DNA from 2 places in the Secundilactobacillus sp. MJ173 genome. Region 1 is predicted to be linked to the other one. Evidence: riboswitches for the same ligand, from Rfam matches in the RefSeq annotation. Region 1 holds a riboswitch; the other holds the start of a gene.

Region 1 (9,256 bases):
GAAACGAATAGTTTTACGAATGTTATCGAAGACGTGACGGCCTTCCTTAACAGCTGCCAGGATGGTTGTGAAATCATCATCGGCGAGTACCATGTCAGCAGCACCCTTAGCAACATCCGTTCCTTTGATCCCCATGGCAACACCGATATCAGCTTGCTTCAAGGCGGGGGCATCGTTCACACCATCACCCGTCATTGAAACCACGTGGCCAATGGATTGTTGAGCACGAACGATTCGCAGTTTGTCAGCAGGTGTTGTTCTGGCAAACACTGTGTAGTTATCAATGACATTTGCCAATTCTTCATCAGAGAGCTGGTTTAATTCCGGTCCAGTAATGGCCTTAGGAGAATCAGCTAAGTTTAACTGCTTGGCAATAGCGGCTGCAGTTTCTGGGTCATCCCCCGTAATCATTTTGACCTGAATACCAGCATACCGTAGCTTCTTTACGGCATCGGCGACTTCTGGACGAGGTGGATCGATGATACCGACTAAACCAACTAATTCGAGTCCCTTACCAATCATATCGGGATCGATTTCGGTAATTTCCTGGGAAATAATTTGATATCCCAGAGCGACGACCCGCTTACCTTGACGGGTCAGCTGACTCATTTGTTCCGCCATTACGCCAGCGTTAACTTGACCGCCTTGCTTTTCAATCAGTTTGGCGAGTGTCTGGGGCGCACCTTTAACCATTAACACGCGTTGACCGTTATAGTCCACTAATCGAGCAGAATATCGAAAAGCTGAATCAAACGGCAATGAGTCGATTTCGTTAACGATGGGGTCAGTGTGATTTAATTTGTGAAACAGCGCAGTGAGCGCGCCGTCAGTCGGTTCACCGGTTAAGACCCAATGTCCATCTTCTTCGTTAAAGACGGCATCAGAGGTTTGTCCGGCGATTTGAATTAACCAGCTTAGATGTTCATTATTTTGCCAGTTAACGGGCTCGCCATCGTTATTTTGAATTTGACCCTCTGAATCATAGCCAACGCCAGAGACCTGATACTGATGTTCAGGCGTCAAAATATCAGTAACGGTCATCTCATTCTTGGTTAAGGTCCCGGTTTTATCAGTGTTAACAATATCAACAGCGCCCAGTGTTTCCACAGCAGGCAGTGTTTTAACGATTGCGTTTTGCTTTGTCAGTTGCCTGGTTCCCATGGCAAGCACCACAGATGTACTAGCCGGTAGTCCTTCTGGCATTGAACCGACAACCATCGTGATCACAGCAATTAACAGGGTTGGGAGACTGTAGACGTGAATTGCGGCACCTAAAATGAAGAGTAGAATTGCAGCTACTACAATAGCGGCTGAAAGGCCGACACCCAAACGGTTTAAGTTCTGCATCAGTGGGGTTGGCTGGGCCTTTACATCAGCCACATCTTGTTGAATTTTACCGATTTCAGTATTGGAACCCGTTGCAATAACGATCCCTAAGCCAGAGCCACTAGTAACTGCAGTGGATGCGAAGGCTTGATTTTGACGCTCTGCTAAGGGTACCTCAGCCGCATTAATTGGTTCTTCAATTTTTTCAACGGAATCAGTTTCACCAGTTAACACTGACTCTTGAATTTTTAGGTTATCGGCTTCAACGAGTCGTAAATCAGCTGGAACTGAGTCACCGGCCTCCAGCCTGACGATATCGCCAGCAACTAGTTCACGGGAAGGCAACGTAATTTTTTGACCGTCACGAATGACAAAGCTTTCTGAAACTAATAAGTCTTTGATTTTTTCTAGGGCATTGTCAGCCGATATTTCTTGAAAATAACCAATCAGCGCATTAGCAATGATGACTAGTCCAATAACAATTGAATCAGAGTAGCGGTGCAGCACAAACGTTATGATGGCTGCAGCTAGTAAGATGTAGATGATACTGTTATTGAACTGTTTTAAGAATCGCAACAAATTTGAAACTTTCTTGGCTTCTAGCTCGTTGGGACCATGTTCTGCGAAACGTTTTTTTGCTTCAGTTGTACTAAGCCCGTCTTCGCAGTTGGTCTGCCATTGCTGTTCCAGTTCAGAAGTCGATTGGTGCCAAACTTGTTGCTGACTGGGGCCGGCGTCCTTATTATCGTCGGTTGCCACGGGAGTAACTTGCTGATTGTCTGAATGTGTTGCCATAAATTGATCATCCTTTCGTGATTAACGTGTGATTAGCGGTCTGGAAATACCAAATTACTCAATAGTTCCCTCAATTTAATCCCTTCTTTCTATATTGTTATGTATAAGATTAAATATTAGTAATGAGAAATACAAGCAAAATCGCTTTAAAGTTATACATATTACTTCTTTTGTTAAAAAAAGTTAATTTTTGTGATAATTGGCCTAGATGAATGAGCTTACATTTGAAAGTAAACCTTGAAGTTAAAAATATTAAGGAATACCTAAAAAGTGTTTTACAAATACAAAATAAATTGTACAATGAACACGTTCAACAAATCTATGAAGGGTGGTAATTATTTTGAAAGATCAAAAAACACCACGCAAACATCATTTGATCGAATATGCCAACGGAAAATCGTTGGAAGAGATCAATGGTTCCATCGATGTGCCGAAAGGGAAAGGTTTTTGGAAAACGTTATTCATGTACTCGGGGCCTGGTGCATTAGTGGCTGTGGGTTACATGGATCCCGGTAACTGGTCAACATCCATCACTGGTGGTCAAAATTTCCAGTACTTGCTGATGTCTGTTATCTTGATGTCAAGTTTGATTGCGATGTTATTACAATACATGGCAGCTAAACTTGGCATCGTGACGCAGATGGATTTAGCACAAGCCATTCGGGCACGTACGAGTAAGTCATTGGGAATCGTCCTTTGGTTGTTAACCGAATTTGCGATTATGGCGACTGATATTGCGGAAGTTATTGGTGCCGCCATTGCGCTTTATCTATTATTCCATATTCCACTTGTATACGCGGTTTTCATTACCGTTTTTGATGTTTTGATACTGCTATTATTAACCAAAATTGGGTTTCGCAAGATTGAAGCAATCGTTGTTTGCTTGATTCTGGTTATTTTACTTGTTTTCGCGTATGAAGTTGCTTTATCAGATCCTAACTGGGCGGGTGTTTTTGGTGGCTTAGTTCCTACCAAGGATACGTTCTCAAGCTCAATTAAAGCTGGTGGCAGCACACCTTTAACTGGTGCCTTAGGTATTATCGGCGCCACTGTTATGCCGCATAACTTGTATTTGCACTCTGCTATTTCACAAACTCGTAAAATTGACCACACCGATGAAGATGACGTGGCACGGACTGTTCGTTTCACCACTTGGGATTCAAACATTCAGTTGTCACTAGCCTTCGTTGTTAACTCTCTGTTACTAGTTATGGGTGTTGCCGTCTTTAAGACCGGTGCTGTTAAAGACCCTTCATTTTTTGGTTTATTCGAAGCTTTATCTAATTCGTCAATGCTCAGCAATCCGATTTTGATCAGTGTTGCCAAGTCAGGTGCCTTATCAGTTTTGTTTGCCGTTGCATTGCTTGCTTCAGGTCAAAACTCTACCATTACTGGGACGTTAACTGGTCAAGTCATCATGGAAGGTTTCATTCACATGAAGATGCCTCTATGGGCACGTCGGTTAGTTACCCGTTTAATCTCAGTGATTCCTGTTCTGATCTGCGTTGGGATGACTAGTGGTGAGACGCCTGTCCAACAACACGAAGCGCTCAACACGTTAATGAATAACTCACAAGTCTTCCTAGCCTTTGCCCTACCATTCTCAATGCTGCCGTTGTTAATGATGACGGACAGTGGGATGGAAATGGGTGAGCGGTTTAAGAATAATTTAGTGGTCAAAGTACTTGGTTGGTTCTCTGTCATTGCTTTGACCGCGTTGAACATGAAGGGCTTGCCGGATAACATTGAAGGATTCTTACCAGCAAACGCCAGTGCAGCGGAAGTAGCAATGGCCGATAATGTGGCCGATTTCTTGATTGCCTGCGTCATGTTGCTGCTGGTTTGGATGATTTACGATCTGCACCAAGGCAATAAGCGACTTAAAGCTAAATTTGACTTAGCAGATTAATCGGAGGTTTGTGATGACTGCAAAAACTGAATTTAAACATATTTTAGTTGGGGTAGATGACTCTGAGGATGCCCTGTTAGCCTTCCAGTATGCCATTGATATGGCTAAGCGACGTCATGCAGAATTGACGATTGTTTCAATTCTTGAAAGTCATGAAATGAGTGTGTACGAGGCACTGGATAAGGATTATATTCATGGGGAACGAAGCGAGCTTGATCATCATATTCAGATGTATGTCAAGCAAGCGCAGGATGCCGGTGTGGAAAAAGTCGATGCACTGGTTTCTGAGGGGAAACCAGGCGAAGTTATCGTTAAATCAGTAATTCCACATGTTAAACCCGACGTATTAATCATTGGTTCAATCGCCAAAAAGGGATTTAAACGCCACTTTGGGTCACAAGCCGCATACATGGCTAAATACGCACCGATATCGGTATTAGTCATTCGCTAAAATTATTAGGGAGAAGCTGTGACAAAACTTGGTGGATTCCAGAATTGAATGTGAATAAAGCCTATGCCGCTTTTTTTGCGGGATAGGCTTTATTGCGTTAAATGGCTGGAATATGAGTTTTGTCGCGCAATTAGGCTATAGTGGCGTATAGAGCTAAAATACAGTAAATACTAATTTGGACTAAAAATTAATTGAAATACTTACAAATATAGACCGATGTCACAGACTCTTATATGAGTTTTTTCTTCTAATTAGCATAATTTTTTAATTAATTACTAACTGAACAAGGCCATTTCAGGTATAATAAAGGTAAAGTATTTTCTCTAGGAGGTGACATCATGCAAAAACTTTCTAACTATCGTCGATTATGGGCAGTTGTAAGTGTTGGTGCAGTTTCGTTGATCTTGGCTTTTGGTTTGCACCAGTCTGGTTGGGCGCAAATTTTGGTAACCGTCCTTGGTTCGCTGATTGCGTTGCTGATGTTTATTGATATGGTGAAGACTTTACGTTCGGGAAAGTTCGGCGTGGATTTGCTGGCGATTACCGCTGTGATTGCAACCTTGGCAATCGGTGAGTATTGGGCCGCACTCATTGTGCTTCTGATGTTGACGGGTGGGGACGCCTTGGAAGACTATGCGGCCCATAAGGCTAACTCGGACCTCCAGTCCCTCCTAGAAAAATCTCCACAACAGGCCCATCTGATGGTTAATGGGGATATTAAAGCGATTGCGGTGGATCAAGTCAGTATTGGCGATCAGCTGCTAGTTAAACCGGGGGAAGTGATCCCCGTAGATGGCACTGTTGTTGAGGGGAGTACGACTTTAGATGAATCATCGCTGACTGGTGAGTCTCGGCCAGTGGATAAGGTGATTGGCGATAGCGTCATGTCCGGATCCGTTAATGGCGATGCTTCTATTCAGATGGTGGCGGACCAACAGGCGGCTGACAGTCAGTTTCAAAATATTGTCCGGTTAGTAAAACAAGCTGAAGCAAAACCGGCACATTTTGTCCGAATGGCTGACCGATATGCCGTGCCGTTTACCATTTTAGCCTACATCATCGCCGGGACTGCTTGGTTCGTTTCCGGAGATCCCGTTCGCTTTGCGGAAGTGTTAGTTGTAGCTTCACCTTGTCCGTTAATCCTGGCAGCACCGATTGCTTTAGTGGCTGGGATGAGTCGGGCAAGCCAAAGCGGGATCATCGTTAAAACCGGGACAACGCTGGAAAAGCTCGCTAAGGTGAAGACCATGGCTTTCGATAAAACCGGTACGATCACCCAAGGACACTTAAAGGTGAACCAAATTATTGCTCAGCAAAACGTTGACCAGAACCGATTATTAACGCTTGCTGCAGCCACTGAACAGCAGTCTAATCACATCTTGGCGCGTTCCTTAATGCAAGCCGCGCCAGATCAGTTACCCGTGGTTAGTGATGTGAAAGAAACCACTGGTGGCGGGGTGCAAGCAACAATAAGCGGTCAGGTAATTCGGGTAGGTAAAGCAGATTTTGCGATGCCTGATGGTTCAATTGAAAAAGTTGAGGATACGGCAGTGTACGTTTCGGCGGATAACCAGTATTTAGGCTGTGTTACGTTTACGGATGAATTGCGGCCAGAAGCGGCAACAACCATGTCTGAACTACACAAACTGGGCATTAAAAACCTGATGATGATCTCAGGTGATCGGCAATCAATTGCTCAAAAAATTGCAAAAGCGGTGGGCATTGATCAGATTCACGCTGAATGTTTACCTGGGCAAAAAATCGAAGTTCTTAAACAAGTGCCAGAGGGACAAAAACCAGTTGCCATGGTCGGTGATGGTGTGAATGACGCGCCTTCACTGGTAACCGCTGACGTGGGTATTGCTATGGGTGCCAGTGGTGCAACGACGGCTAGTGAATCAGCGGATGCCGTTATTTTGAAAGATGATCTGCGTCGGACGGTAGTTGCGGTTCAAATTTCTAGAGCGACGATGCACGTGGCCCGTCAATCTGTTATGGTGGGCATCATTATCTGTACGGTTCTGATGCTGATTGCTAGTTTTGGCGTGATTCCAGCAATCTTTGGCGCACTGCTTCAAGAAGTTGTGGACACTGTGACGATCTTATGGGCGCTGCGGGCTCGCAGCATCGCGATTAAAGAATAAATTCACTAAGTCCAGTAATGTTACTTGCTTTTTAAAAGTAATCATTGTACGATAACTCGTGAAAACTGAATAGATTTCTTCGGGGCAGGGTGTAATTCCCGACCGATGGTGACAGCTAGATTGAACAAGCAATCGCAACATGGCTGAAGTCCGTGACCCACGTTATGCGTGGTTGACCCAGTGAGAGTCTGGGACCGACAGTTAAAGTCTGGATGGGAGAAGAAAAGTACTATTTCGTACCATTGGTGTACACTTTTTGTGTACCATAACCGTATGAAATCTTGTTTAGCTTATCAATCAACGAGGCCCCGCATTATTTTAATGCGAGGCCTTTTTTGTGAGGTGAATGAGGTTTGTGTGAGTCAAAGTATTTTCAAATAGCAGTAGCTGCTGCTAAACAGGGAACTGATACCTGGACCAATCCTCAAGTTGGGGCAGTTATTGTCAAAGAGCACCAGGTATTAGCCGTTGGTTATCACCATCAATTTGGTCAGCGGCATGCAGAGATTGATGCCCTAGCTCAGCTGGATAATGTTAGTCAGGCAAAGGGAGCAACTATGTATGTCACGCTGGAACCATGCAGTCACTATGGGAAAACACCGCCCTGTGCAAAACGGCTAGCTGAAGTGGGTATCGCTAAGGTGATCATAGGTCAACTGGATCCTAACCCCATTGTTAGTGGCAAGGGCGTCGCAATTCTTAAGGCACATGGCATCAAAGTGGCAGTTTTGGGTGACAGTCAGGGGTTGAACGTGGCATATAACTTCTTTTACCAGCATGACCGTCCTTTAGTGACCTTGAAATATGCCATGTCATTGGATGGCAAAATTAATGGTGCTGAGAAGAAGCGAACGATGCTGACCCAAGCTGACGCTCAGCAAGATGCTCAAGTGTTAAGGCGTCAGCAGCAAGTGATCTTAGTTGGAGAGAACACCCTATCGATTGATAATCCGCGACTAACGGTCAGGACGCCATCAATGATGTTTCCACCGATTCGAGCCGCGCTGGTTCACCATGTTGATGAGGTGGACCCCCAGAGTCACTTATTTGATGAGTCTGCACCCACCTGGTTTTTCAGTGAAACGGCAGCTACTCAATCATTGCCTAAAAATGTTCAGGTTTTCGTTAGGCCGCATTGGACCCCTGCAGATGTTGTTCAGCACTTGGCTAATGAAGGCATCCAATCACTTTTGGTTGAAGGTGGCAGTTGTCTTCAGGCCGCTTTTATCGCGGCTGGATTGGTGGATAACGTTGTCGTCTATATTTCACCAATGATGTTAGGTGGTACTGGATTACCGGCAGCAATCGGACAGTCACTGACAGACCATACACGATTTGAAACACCAACAGTTTCGGTGCTTGGTTCCGATATTCGTCTTCAGACAAGGAGGTTGTGAGGATGTTTACAGGTATTATTAAGGGAATGGGTCACGTTGTGTCAATAACCAGGCAAGCAGAAACCGCAAAGTTGACGATTTCATCGCCCTTATTCATGCAATTAAATCCGCAACTTGGTGACAGTTTCGCCATTAACGGCATCTGTTTAACCGTCACAGCCGTCACACCAGGGCAACTCTGCGTGGACGTGATGCCGGAGACTACGCGCTTAACTAATTTGGGTCAGTTGGAAGCGGGGGATTCAGTTAATTTAGAGCCAGCTCTGGGTGCAACGGAACGTTTGGATGGTCACTTTGTGTTAGGCCATGTTGATACAACCGCGAAGTTGATCCAACGCGTTGAAGATCAAAATGCCAGCGTACTGACCTTTGAAATTGCGTCAGAATATGACGATTACATCGTTAAAAAGGGATCCATTGCAATCGATGGGGTGAGTTTGACGGTCACCCAAAGTAGCCCTCACCAGTTTTCAGTGAGTCTCATTCCTTACACGCAAAACCAGACCACGTTGGGAAATCGGCAAGTTGGTGACATAGTCAATATTGAAACGGATGTCTTAGGCAAATACATTGTGGGCGCACAGCGAAAGGAAGCAATCCAATGACAAATCAAGCGTTAACTCAAAAAATTGAAGCAGCTCTTGAGACCCTTAAACAGGGTAAGTTAATTATTGTAGCAGACTCACTTGACCGGGAAGCTGAAGGTGACATGGTGGGGCTGGCTGAGTGTGTGTCTCCAGAAAATGTGAATACGATGGTGACGAAAGCACGGGGGCTTTTATGCGTTCCTATGAGCGCCGATGTGGCTCAACGGCTAGGCTTGAGATCCATGGTCACTGATGCAACGGATGCTTACGGGACAGCCTTTACAATCAGTACCGATGTCCGAACGACAACCACGGGTATTTCGGCCTATGATCGGGCTGCAACGATTGCGGCACTGGCTAAATCTGACAGTCAATTTGATGATTTTTATCATCCAGGTCATATTTTCCCCTTAATTGCTCGAGACAACGGCGTGTTAGAACGCGACGGTCATACTGAAGCTGCGGTTGATTTGGCAAAGCTTGCGGGTGTTCAACCGGTGGCCTACATTTGTGAAGTTCTTAAAAAAGATGGCACCATGGCACGGCGAAAAGATCTTAAAGCCTACGCTGAAGGCACCCAGACACCGATGATCACCATTGCGGAACTGCAACAGTATCGGCAGCTTAAAGCAATCGAAGTGATTGCT
Region 2 (9,256 bases), on a different contig from region 1:
ATCGGCGAATTGCCACCTGGCTGGCAAAAGAACAGGTGATCGTGGTTAGCGGGAAAGTCGAAACTAACCGGGGCAGCCTGCAGGTCGTGGCTGATTCAGCAATGCAAGCTACTGAGGAACAACCTTTGAAACCAGAACAGTCCACGCCTAAAGCGTTGCGAGGGAGTCGGTGGTTCTTGCGGCTGACTGGGGCAACGGATGAAACGGCAACGATGACGAAACTGACTCAGTTTTTAAAGGCGCATGATGGTCAGACACCCGTGATTATTTACCGGGTAGCTGACGATAGCAAACGAATTTTAAATCAGCAATATTGGTTGCCAGCCAGTGAGCAATTAGTGACACCATTAGAGCAAATTTTGGGTGACCATAACGTGGTCTTGCAGGTGAAAAATTAAAATTTAGCGTTAAGTTTATCTTAAGAAAAGGCATGAAAACGCTTTTATGACGGAAATGTTCAGTTTTTGAGAAAACACCGCAGACATTAAATTTGAAAAGTGCTAAAATAACAAACGGATTCCAAATTGGATTGGTTTAGCTGTGATAATCATCACAAGATGATATGGCAAGCAAATCAGTCTTAAACTCAAAGGAGAGATTTTTCTTATGAAGAAAACCAAGATCGTAAGTACACTTGGTCCCGCTAGTACCGATGTCGACACAATCGTAAAGCTGATTGAGGCTGGCGCTAACATTTTCCGGTTTAACTTTTCTCATGGTGATCATGAAGAACATTTAGGCCGTTTGAACAACGTCCACGAAGCTGAAAAGATTACTGGTAAGACTGTTGGTATCATGCTTGATACTAAGGGTGCTGAAATTCGGACTACCGTTCAAAAAGACGGTAAAATCCAATATCAGACTGGTGACAAGCTCCGAATTTCTATGGATGAATCCTTAGAAGGTGTTAAGGATAAGATCGCGGTCACATATCCTGGTTTATTCGATGACGTTAGTGTTGGCGGTCACGTCTTATTCGACGATGGTCTGCTTGACATGGTCGTTGATGAAAAGGACGACGCTAACAAAGAATTAGTTGGTACCATGCAAAACGATGGTGTGCTTGGTTCACGTAAAGGTGTTAACGCACCTGGCGTTTCAATCAATTTACCAGGTATCACTGAAAAGGATGCTTCTGATATTCGTTTTGGTTTGGATCACGAAATTAACTTTATCGCCGCATCATTTGTTCGTAAGCCACAAGACGTTATGGACATTCGTGAATTATTGGAAGAAAAGCACATGGAACACGTCCAAATCTTCCCTAAGATCGAATCACAAGAAGGTATCGACAACTTTGACGATATTATCAAAGTTTCTGATGGTTTGATGGTCGCTCGTGGTGACATGGGTGTTGAAATTCCAACTGAAAACGTGCCATTGGTACAAAAGCGCTTGATCCGTAAGTGCAACGTTTTGGGCAAGCCAGTTATTACTGCTACTCAAATGTTGGATTCAATGCAAGAAAACCCACGTCCTACTCGTGCCGAAGCATCTGACGTTGCTAACGCCGTCTTTGATGGTACTGACGCAACCATGCTTTCTGGTGAAAGTGCTAACGGCGAATACCCAGTAGAAGCCGTTTCAACGATGAACCGGATCGATATCAAGGCTGAAAATGCTTTGAAGGACTTTGGTACTGACCACATGGACTTAGCTAACGCTGACGTTACTGAATCAATTGGTGCTTCAGTTGCTCGTGTTGCTAAGAGCTTGGGCGTTAAGACCATCGTTGCTGCTACTGAATCAGGCTACACTGCTCGTATGATCAGCAAGTACCGTCCAGATGCTAACATCTTGGCCGTTACCTTCGATGACCGTACTCGTCGTGGTTTGATGGTTAACTGGGGCGTATACCCAATCGTTGCTGAAAAGCCAGCTAACACCGACGCTATGTTTGATTTAGCAGCTGCTAAGGCTGTTGAAACTGGCTTAGCTAAGGAAGGCGACTTGATCTTGATTACTGCCGGTGTTCCCGTTGGCGAACGCGGTACGACTAACCTGATGAAGGTTCAATTGATCGGTTCAAAGTTAGTACGTGGCCAAGGTGTCGGCGATGACACTGTTATTGGTAAAGCCGTATTAGCATCAAACGCCGAAGAAGCTAACAGCAAGACGACTGAAGGCAGCATTCTGGTTACTAAGAATACTGACAAAGACTACTTGCCAGCTATCGAAAAGGCTAGCGCCGTTATCGTTGAAAACGGTGGCTTAACTTCACACGCAGCCGTAGTTGGTATCTCAATGGGAATCCCAGTTATCGTTGGCGCTGAAGGTGCCTCAGAAAAGATTTCTGATGGTGAATTGATCACTGTTGACTCACGTCGCGGTGTTGTTTACCACGGTGCTTCAAACGCACTTTAATCAACTTAATTAGCTGATATTGAAAAGCCTAGCCCTTGCGGCTGGGCTTTTTTAGTTGCCCTGAGATTCTGAGGTGAGAATAAACTACCTTCCCAGGTCAATATGTGCGATAATATCAAAAGATGTGTAATATAAGAGAACGAACGGGGATACTAAAATGAATGATGAATTAACCCAGTTGCTCGGCCGAATTATTAGCGGCGAAGTAACTGATGAAAATGACAAGCAATATTTTGTCCAAACTAATGGTCTGACATTTCGCCTTGATAAAGGTGAAATTAAAAAGCCGTTAAAATTGGGCAGTCAGTTTAAGGGTTTTGCTTACGAAAACGAACAGCATCAATTACAGATCACACGGGACGCACCAAAAGTCCAAGTGGATCACTATGGTTTTGGTGAAGTGGTTCGTGTACAACGGGGACTGGGTGTGTTCGTAAATATCGGTCTACCTAATAAAGACATTGTGGTGTCGTTAGATAATTTACCTGAGATTGCAGGATTGTGGCCTCAACGCGGTGACCGTTTAATGCTGGCCATCACCCTTGATAAGAAGGGTCGGATGTGGGGCGATTTAGGCGATGAAGCACTCTATCGAGTAATTTCACAACCAGTAGCAACTAAGTCTAAGTTAACGAATAAAGACGTTGTCGCAACGGCCTATCGTTTGAAGCTTACCGGTACGATGGTGCTGACTAGTGATTATAACCTGGGATTCATTCCACCAGAAGAACGTGATGAAGAACCTCGTTTAGGACAGCAGTTGAACGCTCGAGTGGTCAGCCAATTTCCTGATGGGACGTTAAAACTGTCGTTACGGCCACGGGCTTATCAAGCAATTCCAGAGGATGCGCTGATGTTACTGGCAACCCTGCAACACGCACCGGAAGGCAAAGTTGGGTTCACGGATAAGAGTGATCCGGATGATATCAAAGATTACTTCGGGATTAGCAAAGGACAGTTCAAGCGGGCAGTCGGCCATCTGATGAAGCAGCGGTTTGCTGAACAGCATGATGGTTACCTGTGGTTAACTGAAGCAGGACGTGATCAAAATGGACGAGCAGATTGAGGATTTTCTGCACGATTTACGAATTGAGCGGGGTCTAGCAGCAAATACCATCAGTTCGTATCGGTTGGATTTAAAAGAGTTTCACCAGTTTTTGGTCCAACAGCACATCGCCAACTTGGCTAAGGTGGATCAGCTGACGATCCTTAATTTTTTGAAGCAGCAGCAAAACAGCGGTAAAGCACGTAACAGTGTCACCCGAATGGTGTCTACGTTGCGCCACTTTTTCCAGTACTTGGTTCAAAACGAGCAGCTAACCGTTGATCCAATGGCAGAAATTAAGGCACCTAAAAAAGGCCGACCACTGCCTCAAGTGTTGACTGTGCCGGAAGTTGATGCACTATTGGCTGCACCGGATACCACTAATAAGTACGGTATTCGTGATCGCGCCATTTTAGAAGTGATGTATGCCACTGGTTTGCGGGTCAGTGAACTGGTCCATCTTAAAATGGGTGAACTGCACCTTGAAATGGGACTGATTCAGACCATTGGTAAAGGAAATAAGGAACGCATCATTCCCATTGGTGACGTGGCTATCGACTGGATCGACCGTTACTTAAATCAGAGTCGACCGCTATTGCTAAAACAGCGGACATCACCCTATTTATTCCTCAACGCACATGGCAGCGGGCTGAGTCGGCAAAGTATCTGGCAAAAGATTCAGCACTATGTCAGTGTGGCTGGTATTCGTAAACATGTGACGCCGCATACGCTACGGCATTCATTTGCCACCCATATTCTGGAAAATGGCGCCGATTTACGGATCGTTCAGGAGTTGTTAGGCCATTCGGATATTTCTACGACCCAAATTTACACGCATATCTCAAAGAAACACTTAACGGAAGTTTATCGTAAAGCTCATCCAAGAGCGTAACGTTACGGGGGGATCAATTTGTTACTTAAATATCGTAATGATTATGAAAAAGTGGCAATGGGGTTGCTCTCTTTTGCGCCCGCATTAAAAAAAATTGACCGACTGCAAGCAGAACTGCAGTGGTATCAAAATAGTGAGGCCAGACAGTTGCTACTGTGGAAGGATGTTAATCAGGATTTCTCTGGCATTGTGGGGGTTGAATTGCGCCCGCATTTTGTGGTGATGCGATTGATTGCCTTAACGCCCGCGGCTCGTGAAGAGGATCAAACCAACACCATTTTAGACGAACTCCAGGACATGTATCCGGATCAGCGCATCATGGGCACATTGGAAACAACGCGGATCATTGCTAAGTGGGAGGCCAGCCATGAGTGAACAACCAGTACTGATTCACGTGCAGAATTTTGACGGCCCTTTAGACTTGCTGTTACATTTGATCAAATCAGCCTCCATTGATATCTATGACATTCCTATTGTGGCGATTACGGATCAGTATATGACGGCTTTACGGCAGATGCAGGATCACCAGCTTGACGTAGCGGGCGATTACTTTGTCATGGCTGCGACACTGATGAAGATGAAGGCCAAGTTACTTTTGCCGGTGGAAGAAACACCAGTAGCGGAAGACGAAGAACCTAGCCTCGAAGAAATGCAGGAAGACCTGGTCAACCGACTGGTGAAATATCAGCGATACAAACAAGCGGCTGGCTGGTTTAAACAGCAAGCCGCTGCCCGGCAAAAGTTTTACACTCGGCCTGAAATGGCGGTACCGGTGGGAGTTAAGTTGGGCAAGTTAGCGCCGGGATTGACCGCAGCTGATTTGCAACGGGTTTTGGCTGAGTTAACGGAGCGCCGCCGACAGCCCGAATTACCAATGCGGTTGATTCATGATGAGCAGTACACGGTTAAGGGGCAGATTCATACCCTGCGTTTTAAGCTCAGTAAGGTTCGTGCAGCTGTTCCGTTTGGTCAGCTGTTTGACAAAAAACCTGATCGAGAAGAATTGGTGACGACTTTTCTGGCGCTACTGGAAATGACCAAACAGCATGAAATTGCTGTGGATCAGCCCAGTCGTGTGATGCCAATCACCGTTAAACCGGCAAAATTGGGAGAAGAATGATGAGTAAGATACAACAATTAGAAGCGTTACTGTTTATTAGCGGCGAGTCGGGACTAACGGTTCAAGAACTAGCTGATCTAACGGATTCAATGGTGCCAGCAGTGAACCAATCATTGTCAAAATTAAACCAAAAGTACGCCAGCGACCCAGATTCAGCACTGGTGATTTTAAAGAGTAACGACACGGTCCGGCTGGCAACCAAGGAAACCTTAGCTAACGTTGTGAGCCAATATTTCGAAGCACCAAGTTCCACCGGTTTGTCACAGGCGTCACTAGAAGTGTTAGCCATTATTGCGTATAATCAACCCATTACCCGAATTGAAATCGATGAGATTCGTGGGGTGCAAAGTTCAGGGACACTCAACAAGCTGATGCTACGGCAGCTGATTACTGAATCGGGACGTAAGAAGGGACCGGGGAGACCGAAGCTTTACAAAACCACGGATTATTTTATGGACTATTTTGGACTCAAGCAGTTGGCGGATCTGCCACCGCTGCCTGAAGCGCAAACGGTCCCAGATGATGAACAGAACAGCGATTTATTTTTGAAACAATTTAACGAACAGATAAACTCGGAGGATAATTAATTACATGGAACGATTGCAAAAAGTTATGGCACATGCGGGCGTTGCTTCACGGCGCAGCTCAGAAAAACTGATCACTTCTGGTCACGTTAAGGTGAACGGTGAAACGGTGACTGAATTGGGTGTTAAGGTTAGCAAGCACGACCGGATTTTGGTGGATGAAGTTCCTATTCAAACCGAAATGCCAATCTACATTTTAATGAACAAACCCCGTCAAGTGGTCTCAACAGTTTCCGATGACAAGCACCGGAAGACGGTGATTGATTTATTGGATGACGAAATCAAAGAACGGGTCTATCCCGTTGGCCGACTGGACTATGACACCACGGGTTTAATTTTATTGACTAATGACGGCGAATTGGCTAATCAGCTGACCCATCCAAAGTACGAAGTGGATAAGACTTACGTGGCGAAGGTTCAAGGTATTCCAACCAATGAAGAACTGAAGAACTTGCGTAAAGGGGTCAGTCTTGAAGGCAAGCGAACAGCTCCAGCAAGGTCAAAACTGCTTTCCAGTGACGATAAGCGGAAAACGGCTATCGTTTCTTTAACAATCCATGAAGGCAAGAATCACCAAGTGAAGAAAATGCTTCAAGCCATTGGTCATCCAGTGATGAAACTGAAACGTGAGACTTATGCATTCTTGACGCTGAATGGGGTTCAGCCTGGAGAATTTCGGGAACTGAATCCTGAAGAAGTCAAAGAACTCAAGCGGGTCGCAGAACTAGACAAATAACTTGCATTCTTGAAGTTTACCTTGTACAATAATCACAAGTAATTTAATAGCATGGTTCATCTTCAGGGCAGGGTGTAATTCCCGACCGGCGGTAATAGTCCGCGACCTACTTTTAGGAGTAGTTGATTCGGTGTGATTCCGAAACCGACAGTAAAGTCTGGTATAAAGAAGATTGGGTTCATACAAGCGATTGTGAGACCGAATTGATTTTCCTCTGAAGAAAATTAATTCGGCTTTTTGTTTACGTTTTCATTTGAAGATGACCAGTTTGGGAGGGTATATCCAATGGAACATAGTCAATCATTTAGCATTCGTCAAGTTGTGATTATGTCACTGTTTGCTGGTATTTCGTTTTTGCTCTACTTCATTTCGTTTCCAATTTTACCGTTCGTTTCATACATGAAAGTTGATTTTTCAGACATTCCGGTGTTGTTAGGGATGGTCATGTTTGGACCGTTAGGTGGGATATTGATTGCTGCCATCAAGGGACTGCTTTACTGGTTGATGACGGGCGTTGATATTGCTAATTTTATTGGTGTCGCAGCCAGTTTTGTGGCTTCAGTCAGTTACCTGCTGCCGGTTTATTTCATTTTGAAACACGTTAAAAAGTATAAAACAGTGACCCGTTTGATTCTTGCAATCATTGCCGGTACGGTTAGTTTATCCGTGATTATGGCGTTGCTCAACGTCACCATCCTGATTCCGGTTTACATGGCGGTACTGCACATGAAGATTACCATTCCACTGTCACAAATGGTCTTGTTTGGTGTTGTGCCATTTAACCTGATCAAGGGAGTCTTGGTGGGCGTCGTGTTCATTATTGTGGCTGATCGCATGAAGTCTTTTTTAAGACAACAATCTGACTTACTCTAAAACCGCTTTTAAGATCTTTCGTAAATAGTTTGTAATGGGATGGCTGATGGTCATCCTTTTTTAATTGGCTAGACAGTTAAATGATGGTGTGGGAGAATTAACAAAGATGAGTAAAAGGGGGGCAACAGTGATGGAGATGATGCAACTGATACGCTTTTTATCACCCACAGCCCCAAGGCGCCTGCGAGTCATTGAAAATATTTTAGTGGGCAAACGAACGGTTTCCACACTTTATTGGGGCATGAGATATCATCAATTATCCTGGTTAGGTTACGACAAAAAACTCAGTCGGGAAGCTATGGATCAATCAGTGCGCGAATTAAAAGCCAAGGGCTTGGTGGCGGTGGAGCAGACCAACGCGCAACTAACGCAACAGGGGGCAGTTCAACAGCAAGAATTACTGCAAACTAGTTATCAGCCACAGCATTTAAACATCAGATTAGTCGTTGACGTCGATACTTTTTGGCAACGGCTATTATTGGCGACACAGGTCGTCTCTGAGCAAAGTTATCAGAATCATCAGTATTATCCGCTCCAAACATCCTGGCAGGTCAAACAAGCTGTCAAGCGTTGGTTCCGTCAATTTCACGAGGCTGATTTACAGGCGGACTTTTACAACATTTGGCAGGATGTTTTCACAACCTTACCCAGTGAGCGAGCTTCGTTCATGAGCCGCTTACTGGTTGGCCACCAACGCCCAGGAGATACATTGCAACAACTTTCTCGAGATTTCCAGATGAGCGAGGCCGAAGCTAGGCTGATGGAAATCGATTTGATTTGCTTGGTGGCCAAAGTCGTTTCTCAAACTACCACAGCAAGCATTAACGCGTTGCTGGCTGGTTTGACCCACTCACTGGTGAGTGCCAGTGCGGATCAAACCTTGCGTAGTTTCATGGCGGGTGAGTCGTTGGCGACCATCAGCCAAAAACGGTCGCTGAAGCTGAGCACCGTGCGGGAACACTTATTAGAGGCGGCTATCATGCTGCCTGTGGAACAGTTTGATTACCAGCGGATTTTAACGCCAGAAATAGTTGCTCAAATGGGCGGCCGGTTAAACGGGACGCCACTGGACGAATGGCAATTTAAACAAGTTGAAGATCTACCGATAGATTTTTGGCAGTTTCGACTTTTAGAAATTTTAAGGAGCAAGCACGAAGATGATAAGCACTGAACAACTACATCAGGCACTTCAAGAACGGTTCGGGTTCAATCATTTTCGACCGGGACAGTTAGAGTCACTTACGGCGTTAACCACCGAACATGATACGCTGGCTGTTTTGCCTACTGGAGCTGGAAAAACACTTATTTATGAACTGTATGGTGTGATTACACAACAGTTGGTACTCATCGTTTCACCGTTAATTTCACTGATGCAAGACCAAGTGACGACTTTGAATGTTAAGGGTGAAAAGCGTGCGGCGGCACTGACTTCGATGATGAGTTATTCGGAGAAAAACTGGGTTCTACGGCATTTGAATGGGTATCATTTTATATTCATTTCACCGGAAATGCTCAGCCAAGATCAGGTGCTCAGTGCGTTTCAGTCCACGCAGATTGGATTGTTAGTGGTGGATGAGGCCCATTGTATTTCTACCTGGGGGCCAGATTTTCGACCGGAATACCTGTTACTGGGACAGATCCG

The links. Region 1 has a riboswitch for FMN ahead of ribD (bifunctional diaminohydroxyphosphoribosylaminopyrimidine deaminase/5-amino-6-(5-phosphoribosylamino)uracil reductase RibD). Riboswitches for the same ligand answer to the same signal wherever they lie in the genome.
Region 2: another riboswitch for FMN. It lies ahead of AC6H04_RS08870 (ECF transporter S component); the one in region 1 lies ahead of ribD (bifunctional diaminohydroxyphosphoribosylaminopyrimidine deaminase/5-amino-6-(5-phosphoribosylamino)uracil reductase RibD).

Annotation. Positions count from the first base shown of each region.
Region 1 covers NZ_BAAKGN010000038.1:55,356-64,611, reverse strand. Annotated here, with positions in the region: gene AC6H04_RS06500 (HAD-IC family P-type ATPase) at 1-2,121, opposite strand, end outside; gene AC6H04_RS06495 (Nramp family divalent metal transporter) at 2,459-4,030, shown strand; gene AC6H04_RS06490 (universal stress protein) at 4,044-4,481, shown strand; gene AC6H04_RS06485 (heavy metal translocating P-type ATPase) at 4,820-6,625, shown strand; FMN riboswitch at 6,697-6,853, shown strand; gene ribD (bifunctional diaminohydroxyphosphoribosylaminopyrimidine deaminase/5-amino-6-(5-phosphoribosylamino)uracil reductase RibD) at 6,979-8,022, shown strand; gene AC6H04_RS06475 (riboflavin synthase) at 8,025-8,627, shown strand; gene ribA (GTP cyclohydrolase II) at 8,624-9,256, shown strand, end outside.
Region 2 covers NZ_BAAKGN010000059.1:12,903-22,158, forward strand. Annotated here, with positions in the region: gene dnaE (DNA polymerase III subunit alpha) at 1-398, shown strand, start outside; gene pyk (pyruvate kinase) at 607-2,364, shown strand; gene AC6H04_RS08840 (CvfB family protein) at 2,522-3,430, shown strand; gene xerD (site-specific tyrosine recombinase XerD) at 3,414-4,301, shown strand; gene AC6H04_RS08850 (N-acetyltransferase) at 4,320-4,676, shown strand; gene AC6H04_RS08855 (segregation and condensation protein A) at 4,669-5,421, shown strand; gene scpB (SMC-Scp complex subunit ScpB) at 5,421-6,008, shown strand; gene AC6H04_RS08865 (pseudouridine synthase) at 6,013-6,741, shown strand; FMN riboswitch at 6,796-6,918, shown strand; gene AC6H04_RS08870 (ECF transporter S component) at 7,027-7,614, shown strand; gene AC6H04_RS08875 (helix-turn-helix domain-containing protein) at 7,745-8,785, shown strand; gene AC6H04_RS08880 (RecQ family ATP-dependent DNA helicase) at 8,772-9,256, shown strand, end outside.